Regions from separate parts of the Roseburia sp. TF10-5 genome, predicted to be linked through region 1. Evidence: riboswitches for the same ligand, from Rfam matches in the RefSeq annotation. Region 1 holds a riboswitch; the other holds the start of a gene.
What was found. Region 1 has a riboswitch for FMN ahead of ribD (bifunctional diaminohydroxyphosphoribosylaminopyrimidine deaminase/5-amino-6-(5-phosphoribosylamino)uracil reductase RibD). Riboswitches for the same ligand answer to the same signal wherever they lie in the genome.
Positions count from the first base shown of each region.

Region 2: it holds a riboswitch for FMN, as region 1 does, so the genes downstream of both, DXD06_RS10690 (ECF transporter S component) here and ribD (bifunctional diaminohydroxyphosphoribosylaminopyrimidine deaminase/5-amino-6-(5-phosphoribosylamino)uracil reductase RibD) in region 1, are expected to answer to the same signal.

Region 1 covers NZ_QTYW01000024.1:720-6,709, reverse strand. Annotated here, with positions in the region: gene DXD06_RS15400 (aldose 1-epimerase family protein) at 290-1,144, shown strand; FMN riboswitch at 1,213-1,327, shown strand; gene ribD (bifunctional diaminohydroxyphosphoribosylaminopyrimidine deaminase/5-amino-6-(5-phosphoribosylamino)uracil reductase RibD) at 1,537-2,667, shown strand; gene ribE (riboflavin synthase) at 2,649-3,293, shown strand; gene DXD06_RS15385 (bifunctional 3,4-dihydroxy-2-butanone-4-phosphate synthase/GTP cyclohydrolase II) at 3,328-4,527, shown strand; gene ribH (6,7-dimethyl-8-ribityllumazine synthase) at 4,553-5,014, shown strand; gene eno (phosphopyruvate hydratase) at 5,295-5,990, shown strand, end outside.
Region 2 covers NZ_QTYW01000010.1:79,636-85,625, reverse strand. Annotated here, with positions in the region: gene DXD06_RS10700 (ATP-binding protein) at 1-819, opposite strand, end outside; gene DXD06_RS10695 (LytR/AlgR family response regulator transcription factor) at 1,044-1,832, opposite strand; gene DXD06_RS10690 (ECF transporter S component) at 1,996-2,625, opposite strand; FMN riboswitch at 2,764-2,895, opposite strand; gene DXD06_RS10685 (DUF2752 domain-containing protein) at 2,987-3,433, shown strand; gene DXD06_RS10680 (uracil-xanthine permease family protein) at 3,439-4,845, opposite strand; gene DXD06_RS10675 (DUF975 family protein) at 4,903-5,631, opposite strand; gene DXD06_RS10670 (hypothetical protein) at 5,704-5,990, opposite strand, start outside.

The DNA of each region.
Region 1 (5,990 bases):
TCTGAAAAAGTATATCAGCAAAAGTGTAAAGGAGTGAATGTATGTCAGAGTGGTTTTCCCTGAGCTTGTGAATAAAAATATACCAAAGCAGATTAACACTATTGTAAACAGAGACAGTAATCCGGAGGAACCCAGAGTGCTTGCACTTGAAGATTTAGTATCTGTTGCTACTTCTTCGCAAATTCAGTCCATTGACAAACCTCGGTAAAATAGCATAAGATAAAATGGACAGGGAGAGAAAAAGTGAAGCGGTAACGCGTAATTTATAGAATCAGAGGAGATGGAACATATGGCAAGACATAAGCTCGAGAATGAACTCATTGCAATCGAAGTGGAGGAACATGGGGCAGAATTAAAATCTCTGGTCCGTAAAAATACCGGAAAAGAATATATGTGGAAAGCTGATCCAAAATTCTGGGGACGCACCTCACCGGTACTGTTTCCGTTTGTTGGAGCGGTAAAAGACAAACAGTTTCGTACCAAAGGACAGACTTACACCATGGGACAGCACGGATTTGCCCGCGATATGGATTTTACGCTGGATTCTCAGACGGAGGATACGCTCTGGTTTGTATTAAAATCCAATGAGGAAACCATGGCAAAATATCCTTATGCGTTTACCCTTCGTATTGGATATCACATCGAGGAAAATAAGCTGGAAGTGCTCTGGCAGGTGGAAAATCCTTCGGAGGAAGAACTTCCGTTTTCGATTGGCGGGCATCCGGCATTCAATCGTCCGAAAAATTGTAAAATCCGCTTTGATGTAGCTGGTCCGCTTACAAGTACAACGATTGTGGATGGTCTGGTCGGAAACGGTACTGTGGATTATGAATTGAAAAATAGTTATCTGACAGTTACCGATCATCTGTTTGATGATGATGCCCTTGTGATTGAAAATCAGAATGTGCATGAAGTCTCTCTTTGTGACATGGAAGGAAATCCCTATCTGACCGTTACGATGGATGCTCCATTGTTTGGAGTCTGGTCACCGGCGGGAGCAGATGTACCGTTTATATGTGTAGAGCCATGGTATGGACGCTGTGACAGTGCTGATTTTACCGGAGATTTAAAAGATCGGGAGTGGGGAAATCTGATTGCACCGGGCGGTATCTGGAAAGCCCATTATACGGTGGAGGCAGTATAGAAAGCCAGAAAAATTCTCTTGACAGAAAAGGAAAGAAAGATTATAGTCTTATACATAGACAATTTTATAAAGATCTTCAGGGCAGGGTGCAATTCCCTACCGGTGGTATAGCCCACGAGCCGCAAGGCATGATTCGGTGAAACTCCGAAGCCGACAGTACAGTCTGGATGAAAGAAGATAAAGGATAGAAACACAAGAACCCGTGTATGGTTGTGGTGGATATTGAAATGTTTGCTCTGGAATTTATTTCCAGAGCATTTTTTATTTCCTATGAATAAAAGGATTTGAAAATATATCCCCGGCAGCAGAACACGGTAAAAAGAAGCCCTGAGCATTTGCTTGGGGCTTTTGTGGTATGGCGAAGCCATATCACTGATGAAAAAGGAGAAAAAATGACAGATGAATATTACATGCGCCGAGCAATAGCACTGGCACAAAAAGGAGAAGGACAGGTATCCCCGAATCCTCTGGTAGGTGCTGTGATTGTAAAAGATGGAAAAATTATCGGAGAGGGATATCACGAACACTACGGACAGCCACATGCAGAACGGAATGCACTGGCTAATTGTATACAATCCCCGGAAGGGGCTACGATTTATGTGACCTTAGAGCCGTGCTGTCATCATGGAAAACAACCACCATGTACCGATGCTCTGCTTGCCGCAGGAATTCGCAGAGTAGTGATTGGTTCGAAAGATCCGAATCCACTTGTTCATGGAAAGGGCATCCGGATTTTGCGGGAACATGGAGTAGAAGTGACTGAACAGGTATTACAGGACGAATGTGATGAAATGAATGAAGTATTTTTTCATTATATCCAGACAAAACTTCCGTTTGTCATTTTAAAATATGCGATGACACTGGATGGAAAAATTGCCACGTATACCGGGGCATCCCGCTGGGTGACAGGAGAAGCGGCGCGTGCGCATGTACACCGTATGCGGAACCGTTACCATGCCATTATGGTTGGCGTGGGAACGGTACTTGCGGATGATCCGATGCTGACCTGCCGGCTAGGAAAAACAGAAAATGGGGTAAACCCGGTGCGCATCATTTGTGATACAGCATTGCGGACGCCATTAGAATCACAGATTGTGCGTACCGCAAAAGAAGTTCCAACGATTATAGCAAGCTGTAACCGGCAGGAAGCCATGCATATGCCATATGTGGAGGCAGGATGTCAGATTTTAGTCACACCGGAAAAAGATGGGCAGGTAGATCTTTGGGATCTGATGCGACAGCTTGGAGAACAGGAGATTGACAGCGTGATTCTCGAAGGTGGTGGAACTTTAAACTGGTCGGCTCTGCAAGCTGGGCTTGTACAGAAGGTGCAGGCATATGTGGCGCCTAAGCTGTTTGGCGGGGCAACAGCCAAAACCCCGGTTGAGGGGCAGGGATTTTTAAAACCTGCAGAGGCCGTGACATTAAGCCGGACAAAAGTTACAGCGTTGGGATCGGACTGGTTGATAGAGGGATACCCGGCGACAGAGGGGAGGCCATTATCATGTTTACAGGAATCATAGAGGAGATGGGAACCATTGAAAACATTGCAAAAGGCGCACATTCTGCGGTGTTGACGATTAACGCCAGAAAGATACTTGAGGATGTGCATATCGGAGACAGCATAGCGGTAAACGGAGTCTGTCTGACGGTCACTTCCTTTGACCACGAAAGATTTACTGCGGATGTCATGCATGAAACTTTAAACCGGTCGGCACTGGCACAGTGCAAAAGAAAAAGTCCTGTGAATCTGGAACGTGCAATGTCGGCAAACGGACGCTTTGGAGGGCATATTGTAGCCGGACATGTGGATGCGACCGGACAGATGGCCGGGCGCAAGCAGGATGACAATGCCATATGGATCCGGGTGGAGGCGCCGCCGGAAGTCCTTCGGTATGTGGTGGAGAAAGGTTCCATTACCATCGATGGCATTAGTCTGACCGTTGCCGCGGTAACTGCGCATGATTTTTCGGTGTCGATGATCCCTCATACGGCAGAGGTGACAACGCTTGGAAGCAAAAAAGAGGGAGAACTGGTAAATTTGGAAACCGATATCATCGGAAAATATGTGGAAAAACTGCTTCATCCACAGGAAGAAAAAAAGGAAACCCACATCACCCAGGCGTTTCTTGAAAAATATGGATTTTGAATGGTTATAACAAAGAAAACAGGAGGAAAGAATAATGGAAGGATTTGCGACGGTTGAAGAAGCACTTGAGGAATTACGAAACGGAAAACTGATTTTAGTCACGGATGATGAAGATCGTGAAAATGAAGGCGATTTTATCTGCGCTGCGGAATTTGCCACAACAGAAAATATCAATTTTATGGCAATGCATGCCAAAGGGCTTATTTGTATGCCGATGTCTGCAGAATATGTAAAAAAGCTTCATTTTCCGCAGATGGTCGAAACGAATACCGACAACCATGAGACAGCATTTACCGTTTCCGTGGATTATGTGGAAACAACCACAGGCATTTCCGCTGCCGAGCGTTCCATGACCGCCATGCGCTGTGTGGCAGAGGATGCAAAACCGGAGGATTTCCGGCGTCCGGGACATATGTTTCCGCTTCTGGCAAAGAAGAACGGGGTGCTGGAGAGAAACGGGCATACGGAAGCAACCGTGGATCTGTGCCGCCTGGCAGGCTTAAAAGAATGTGGACTCTGCTGTGAGATCATGCGCGAGGATGGCACCATGATGCGCACGACGGAACTGCTTGCACTTGCAAAAAGGCACGGTATAAAAATGATTACCATTGCCGCACTCCAGGAATACCGCAAATGCCATGAAAAGCTGGTGGACTGTGTGGCTGTGACAAAGATGCCGACGAAGTATGGAAAGTTTCGGGCATACGGTTATGTGAACCGTTTAAATGGTGAACATCATGTGGCATTAGTCAAAGGAGAAATCGGGGACGGAGAAAATGTACTCTGCCGTGTACATTCCGAGTGCCTCACCGGAGATACCTTTGGCTCCCTGCGGTGCGACTGTGGACAGCAGTTTGCCGCTGCCATGACACAGATTGAAAGGGAAGGCCGCGGGATTTTACTTTATATGCGGCAGGAAGGCCGCGGTATCGGATTGATCAACAAACTGCGTGCATATGAACTGCAGGAACAGGGAATGGACACTTTAGATGCCAATCTTGCCTTAGGATTTGCCGGGGATGAGCGCGAATATTACATCGGCGCACAGATCTTAAAGGATCTGGGCGTGCACAGCATGCGGCTTTTAACCAACAATCCCGACAAAGTATACCAGCTCGGAGAGTTTGGGATTTCCATCACAGAGCGCGTGCCGATCCAGATGCAGGCCACACCGTATGACCTGTTTTACTTAAAAACGAAGCAGAATCGCATGGGACATGTATTAAACTTTTAAAATGAAGAAAAGGAGAATGAACATTATGAGTACATTGGAAGGAAAATTAGTAGCAAACAATATGAAGGTAGGAATCGTCGTCGCACGGTTCAACGAATTTATCACTAACAAACTGCTGGGCGGTGCCATGGATGGCCTGCTGCGTCATGATGTGAAGGAAGAGGACATTACGGTGGCATGGGTGCCGGGGGCATTTGAAATCCCATTGATCGCAAAGAAGATGGCAATGAGTAAAAAGTATGATGCCGTGATCTGTCTGGGAGCTGTGATCCGCGGAAGCACAAGCCACTACGACTATGTCTGCAATGAAGTATCCAAGGGTGTGGCTGCCGTTTCCCTGGAGAGCGAAATTCCGGTAATGTTTGGTGTGGTTACAACGGAAAATATCGAGCAGGCAATTGAGCGTGCGGGAACGAAAGCTGGAAACAAGGGGTATGATTGTGCACTGGGTGCTGTGGAGATGGTAAATCTCATCCGCCAGATTTAAAAAGAAAAGGACAATGCAGGCACGATATGAAAATATAAGCCATACTGTATTATACAACTAACTAAAATTAGCCGATAAAAACTATCAGAAAAAATGCTTGCTATTTTTCAATATGTCAGATATAATCTTTCTTGGGTTAGATACAACTAACTTCCTTGTGTAAATCATTTGAAGACTCCTTCGCAAACACATAACTGCTGAGTGTGTTTAACGGAAGTACAGACGACGCCATTACCGCTTCCGGAAGGAGCTCTTCGCATATCGAAAGGAGAACAAAAAAATGAATTATCTGGAGATTGAAAAAGTAGTTGGAAGAGAAATTTTGGATTCAAGAGGAAACCCTACTGTTGAGGCAGAGGTTACATTGATAGATGGTACAATCGGAAGAGGTATGGCACCAAGCGGTGCATCCACCGGTGAGTTTGAAGCATTAGAACTTCGTGACGGAGACAAGAGCCGTTACCTTGGAAAGGGTGTGCAGAAAGCCGTTGAAAACATCAACACCGTGATCAACGGGACACTGCAGGGGATGGATGCATCCGATACCTATGCAATTGACAAGGCAATGATCGATGCGGACGGAACAAAGGACAAGTCCAAACTCGGAGCAAATGCAATTCTTGCCGTTTCCAGCGCATGTGCCAGAGCGGCAGCAATTTCACTGGATATTCCGCTTTACCGTTTCCTTGGCGGAACTTCCGGGAACCGTCTTCCGGTTCCAATGATGAATATCGTAAACGGTGGATGCCACGCACTGTCTTCCGGACTGGATGTACAGGAATTCATGATCATGCCGGTAGGAGCACCTTCCTTTAAAGAATGTCTCAGATGGTGTGCGGAAGTATTCCATGCACTGGCTTCTATTTTAAAGGACAGAGGACTTGCCACATCCGTTGGGGATGAGGGTGGTTTTGCACCGGCACTGAAATCGGATGAGGAAGCAATCGAGACCATTCTTGAGGCTGTAAAGAAAGCC
Region 2 (5,990 bases), on a different contig from region 1:
GAACGCATCCTCCAAATGCCCGATGTATGCCCGAATCGTATTGGCAGACACACCGCCCCCTTGTTTAGATTTCAGAGTATTCGCAATTTTAGTCGGGTTTGTTAATGAACCTACTGATGAACAGAGCAAATCTAAAACCTGCTCCAGAACATCCTGCCTTTCGATTCTCTTTCGTTCAACAATGTCCTTAATATACACTTCTGAGAAAAGCGATTTCAAATAATTCATCTTAGCCGTATCATTAGGTCTTGACAGGATAAGTGGCATACCACCATAAAATGCGTATTCATCAAATGCTTCATTTTTATCCCCACCAACAGCAGAGTAATATTCCGCAAAACTAAGTGGATGTACTCTTATTTCATCACTTCGTCCTCTAAACTCAGTAAGGATGTCACTGGAAAGCATTTTTGAATTGCTCCCTGTCACATAAACATCTAAATTCGATAAACCTCTCAAATCATTAAGAGCATCGTAAAAAGTAATTTTCTTACCGTCCGGATTATATGGATTAGCCACCTCATCAGACATTTGAATTTCATCAACGAAAAGATAATACTCGTCTTTGCTCTTTTCCACTTTCTCTCTTACATAAGATGAAAGAATAAGCGGATTACGATATTTAATGTCTTTCGCAAGGTCAAGCTCAATCGTAATAATCTGTTCTTCTTTTACACCATTTTCAATTAAGTAATCCCGGTATATATTTTTAAGAAGATAGGATTTTCCGCATCTCCTGATACCGGTAATTACTTTCACTAATCCATCAAAACGATATGAAATCAACTGCTCAAGGTAACTATCACGCTTAATTTCCATAAAGCCCACTCCATTTCACTGAAAATTTCTGCCTATTCAGGCTTTTTCATTCAATATTATATATGTTATCTATCAGACTTTCAAGTTGTCATTGAAAATTATAGCCTAAAAAGGCTAAAATATTCAGTGAAAATATTATTATCTTTCTCTAAAAAATGCCATCCCACCACTTTTTTCGTGATGAAACGGCATTTTTAGTCCATTTATTCAGTTCGTCACAGCATTTATTCCTGCGTTAACAGGTAATCCTTCCATATCTGTGACAGCTCATCTTGTTTTTGTGCACAGTGTATCTCATCCAGTGGGAATAACATGCATCCGCAGTGTCCCGGAAATGTCGGGAAACAGATAATCTTAAGTTCGGTGCCTATCTCCGGACTGTAAGCCATAATCTCAAGATGTTCTCCATACAGCGTTACCCGTTCGTAGGTACACAGCCATTTATCGTCCATATTGGAGAAGATACTGCCGAAGGTATTCCCGATCAGTCCGGTCAATGGTACATGCTCCACCTCTGCCAGCTTCTCATTGCCATAGCGGAAGATCCAGTCCACTGCATGCCTGTCCTCATTGAATACCATCTCGATATCCGTAAAGGCAAATGGCATCTGATCAAAGCTCCGATAAAACGCATGATACTCTTCCGGTGTCTTTGGTGTATTCGGCATGGCAAAGCCCTCAATCAGTTTTTTCTGCTTTTCCTGCAGCTGGGCAAGGATTTCTTTTTTCCTGCGGGTTGCGTAGTTTAACTCTTCTCCGTTGATAAGTGTCAGCGTATCTTCCAATGCATGGATTGCCATGATACACACCAGATAGGTACGGTGTACTTTCAGAAAATATTCCCCGACCTGTGCCTCCATTGCCTCTAAGGTGCTTCTGGTCTTATATACGCTTCCGCTTGTCACATGAATGTAACAGTCATTCACCGATGCCTTAATATATAGGATATCTGTGACATCGATTACCCTACGCTTATGACCTGCCTTAATTTCCAGTGTTCTCTTAAACTGCATGATAACTGTTACTCCTTGTGTCTTACGGATTTGTTATTATTTTACTGTATATTGGGTGTTATGGCAATGAGGAGTTTTATCATGTTCTCTTTTAACTCTCCTTAACATTAAAAGTGGCCATGCTAATAAGCACAGCCACCATGAAGACTCACCAGAGGCGATGTCATTCACTTAAACGTCCCTTTAAAACTGGAGATAACGGTTTGTAAATCAGCATACAGATGACAACTGCAATCAGTCCTTTTACAATTGTAAATGGAAGATTAAAGCAGATCAGGCACTGCAATACGCTTTTCATGGATGGTGCAATTGCCTGATACATCTGCAGGATGGCTTCCTCTGCCATACCAGCCTTGTAATAAACCGGGTAAACCACAAAATAATTGGAAAACACACTGACTATTCCCATGACTAATGCTGCAACCAGACCACTGACTACTGCACTCTTTTTGGTCTTTTTATGTTTGTAGATATTACCTGCAATTGCCACAAACACGGCTCCGAGAATAAAATTGGAAAGTTCTCCAACAAACATACTGTTTGAAAATGCCAGATGGAGAACGTTCTTGATCAGACAGATCAATACCCCACACACTGGTCCGAGCGCAAAGCTTCCAAGTAGTGCCGGCAGATCCGAAAAATCAAATTTGATAAATGATGGCATGATCGGAATGGCAATCTCCAGATACATAAGCACGAACGCTACGGCAGAAAGCATCGCCGTAACCGTAATATAGCGTACTTTTGTATTCATGCCTCCCTGTTTTACTGCTGTCTTTGTCTGTTCACTCATACGAACTCTCCTTTCAGAATCAATGGAATTCCAGAGGAGTGTTGCCTGCATATATGATCAGAAAATAAAAAACCGATAGATTTCTCTATCGGGGTTCTTTTTCTAGCATACAGTCAACAGTGCAAACATTAATTTGCACTTTTTCTTCTCTCATCCAGACTATACTGTCGGTACCGGAATCTCACCGGTTCGGCTGCAAAAAGCAGTTCACGGACTATACCGTCGGTCGGGAATATGCGTCATCCGCAGCACCCTGCCCCGAAGAATTCCTTCTTTATTTTTCATCGTTATTATATTCACATTGTCCGAAAATGTCAACACCGGCTGGACTTTTTCCCATTCATTTGCTAACATAATTTCCATGAAGATTTCAAATATATTACGCACGGACAAAACTTTAGATTTTTCTTTTTATATCATCGGCTGGGTATGTCTTATTCTCGCACTCGTGCTCGGACTTGCATGGAAAAGCGGTTATTTCCTGTGGATATTTCCTCCGGATGGCTGTGTCCTGCACAATCTGACCGGGTACTACTGTCCCGGATGCGGCGGCACACGCGCAATTCATGCCCTGCTGCACGGACATATTGTGCGCTCTTTCTTTTACCATCCGATTGTTGTGTATACCGCTGTCTTTTTCGGCTGGTTTATGCTGTCCCAGACCATAGAAAAAGCATCCCGCGGACGTTTTGCCATCGGGATGCATTATCGTGATATTTATCTGTGGATCGCGCTTGCCATTGTACTGCTCAACTGGCTGGTCAAAAATCTGTTTCTCGCCGTCTTTGGCATTGCACTTCTTGGATAAACATTCTATTTCTGATTTTTCAGTTCCTGTTCCAGCTCATGCGGACGCAGATCCACACCGCGAGATGCATCTCCTTCCGGGTCTTTTCCAAATGCATAATCATTTCCCGGCAGAATCGCATTGAGCACGATTCCGGCAATCGCTGCGATGGCAAGGGATGTCAGGGTAATGGAAGTGCTTCCGATCGTAAAGGTCAGTCCATCTGAGAATCCGAGACCGGAAACTAAGATCACACCTGCAATAATGAGGTTTCTGGACTTGGTGAAATCCACATGGTTTTCAACCACATTTCTTACACCGATAGCAGAAATCATACCGTAAAGAATAAAGCTGACACCGCCAATAATGGATGCCGGCATCGAAGCAATAATCTCTGCTACTTTCGGGATAAAACTTAAAACGATCGCATAACATGCCGCAAGACGGACAACCTTCGGATCATGTACACGGGACAACTCCAGAACGCCTGTGTTCTCTCCATAGGTTGTATTTGCGGGTCCTCCGATCATTGCAGAAATGGAAGTTGCAATTCCATCACCGATCAGGGTACGATGCAATCCCGGGTCCTCAATAAAGTTCTGTCCTACCGTTGCAGAAATCGCGGAAATATCTCCGATATGCTCCATCATGGTCGCAATGGCAATCGGTGCCATGATAAGAATCGCTGTAAGATTAAATTTCGGCAGGATAAACGGTGGAAGTCCGACAACAGCCGCCGAGGAAACGCCGGAAAAATTTAAAATAACAGATCCGTCCGGATTCGTAAAACCAAGTCCCTGCAGAACCAGTGCGAACACATACGAAATCACAACTCCGAGAAGAATCGGAATAATCTTAAACATTCCTTTTCCCCAGATATTGAAAATAATGATAACTGCCAGTGCCACAATTGCAATGAGCCAGTTTGTGGATGCATTGCTGACCGCAGACGGTGCAAGGCTCAGTCCGATACAGATAATGATCGGGCCGGTCACCACCGGTGGAAGGAAACGCATCACACGTTTTACACCAACGCACCGGATGATCAGTGCAAGGATCAGATACAACAATCCTGCCACAACAATTCCGCCACACGCATACTGCAGTTTTTCTTTATCTGCCATATTGGCAAATATCCCGGTATCCAGTGCCGCAACGCTGGAAAAGCCTCCCAGAAAAGCAAATGAAGATCCCAGAAAAGCAGGAACCTTAAATTTGGTACACAGATGGAAAAACAAGGTACCGAATCCTGCACAGAACAATGTCACCTGTACGGACAATACCTGTGAGGTACTCTGAAAATAGCTGTTTACCAGAATCGGTACAAGAATTGTCGCTCCGAACATAGCGAACATATGCTGCAGACCAAGCAGCAGCATTTTCGGCGTACCCAAAACCCTGGCATCTCTTATAATGTCTTTTTGTTGGTTCATTATGAAAAACTCCTCCTAATAATAGTATATTCTAATATCCGGCAATCAGCCGGAGCATTAGCTTATGTTTGATGGGATCTCCCCGACCACATCCAGATAAAAAATAACCAGTGTCTGTGACTGGTATGGATATACCCAGAGTGACCCGATGCCTAAAGACAGCAGACACAGTATCTGCAATCCGATAAAGCTCAGATAAATATAAAATAATCTTCCTTTATTTCCCTTCATGATCTGACGGCTGATCTTTAATGATTCGCGTGCCTTCATCTGCGGATGATCCAAAAGCAGATACAATGCCAGTGCATACCACATCTGCACGAAAACTGCCAGAATCGTGCTTACAATACCAAGTATCACCAGTACTGCAATCGCCGCAGGCGACTTGTCCAGGACAAAAAATAACACAGCACCTGTGATCACAGGAATACAGCTGATCAGCGTTGCAATAATCAAAAGCAGTCCTGCAATGATATAACGGTCCGGGTGATTTTTAAACCCATAAAATACCATGCCAAGTGTCATTTCTTTTTTCCGTGCAAGTGACAGATGAAGCTGAAGGATTCCGACAGACAATACCATGCTTAAAAGTGTGATCAGAAATTCCGCCACATAAAACATGATCGTCACCGGAAGCGGCTGTGCATCTTTCTGCAACATGGAAAATGGGAGTTCTACCGCCAAAGGAATCAGTGTGGCGGCAAGAAATGCTCCCATTGGTATTTTATAATTTCCATTTAAATTGTCTCTTGCGATTCGTTTTAATTCTTTGCAAGGTAGGTTCATTTGTTTATACTCCGTTTCTGTAACTGATTGCTTTTCTCATTATAGCATGGCTATGCAGATGCAACAATCTTTTTATTTTGCCATAAACTGCTTCATCAGTTCATTATAATCCATGCCCTGCATATCAGAATAGGCCTTTAAAAATCCATCGATACTTCCATACTGATGGATGGCATACCCCAGAACGGATGCATACAGTACAATTGTTGCAATTAATGCAATGATCCCCAGGATCATTCCGATCTGTGCTTTCGAAGTATAGGACATCATGCCTCCGCGGGAAAGTGTTGCAAAAATAACCGCCAGCGCCCCACACGGCACAGCAAGATACAGACAGGTGCAGCTTAGTAATGCAATTG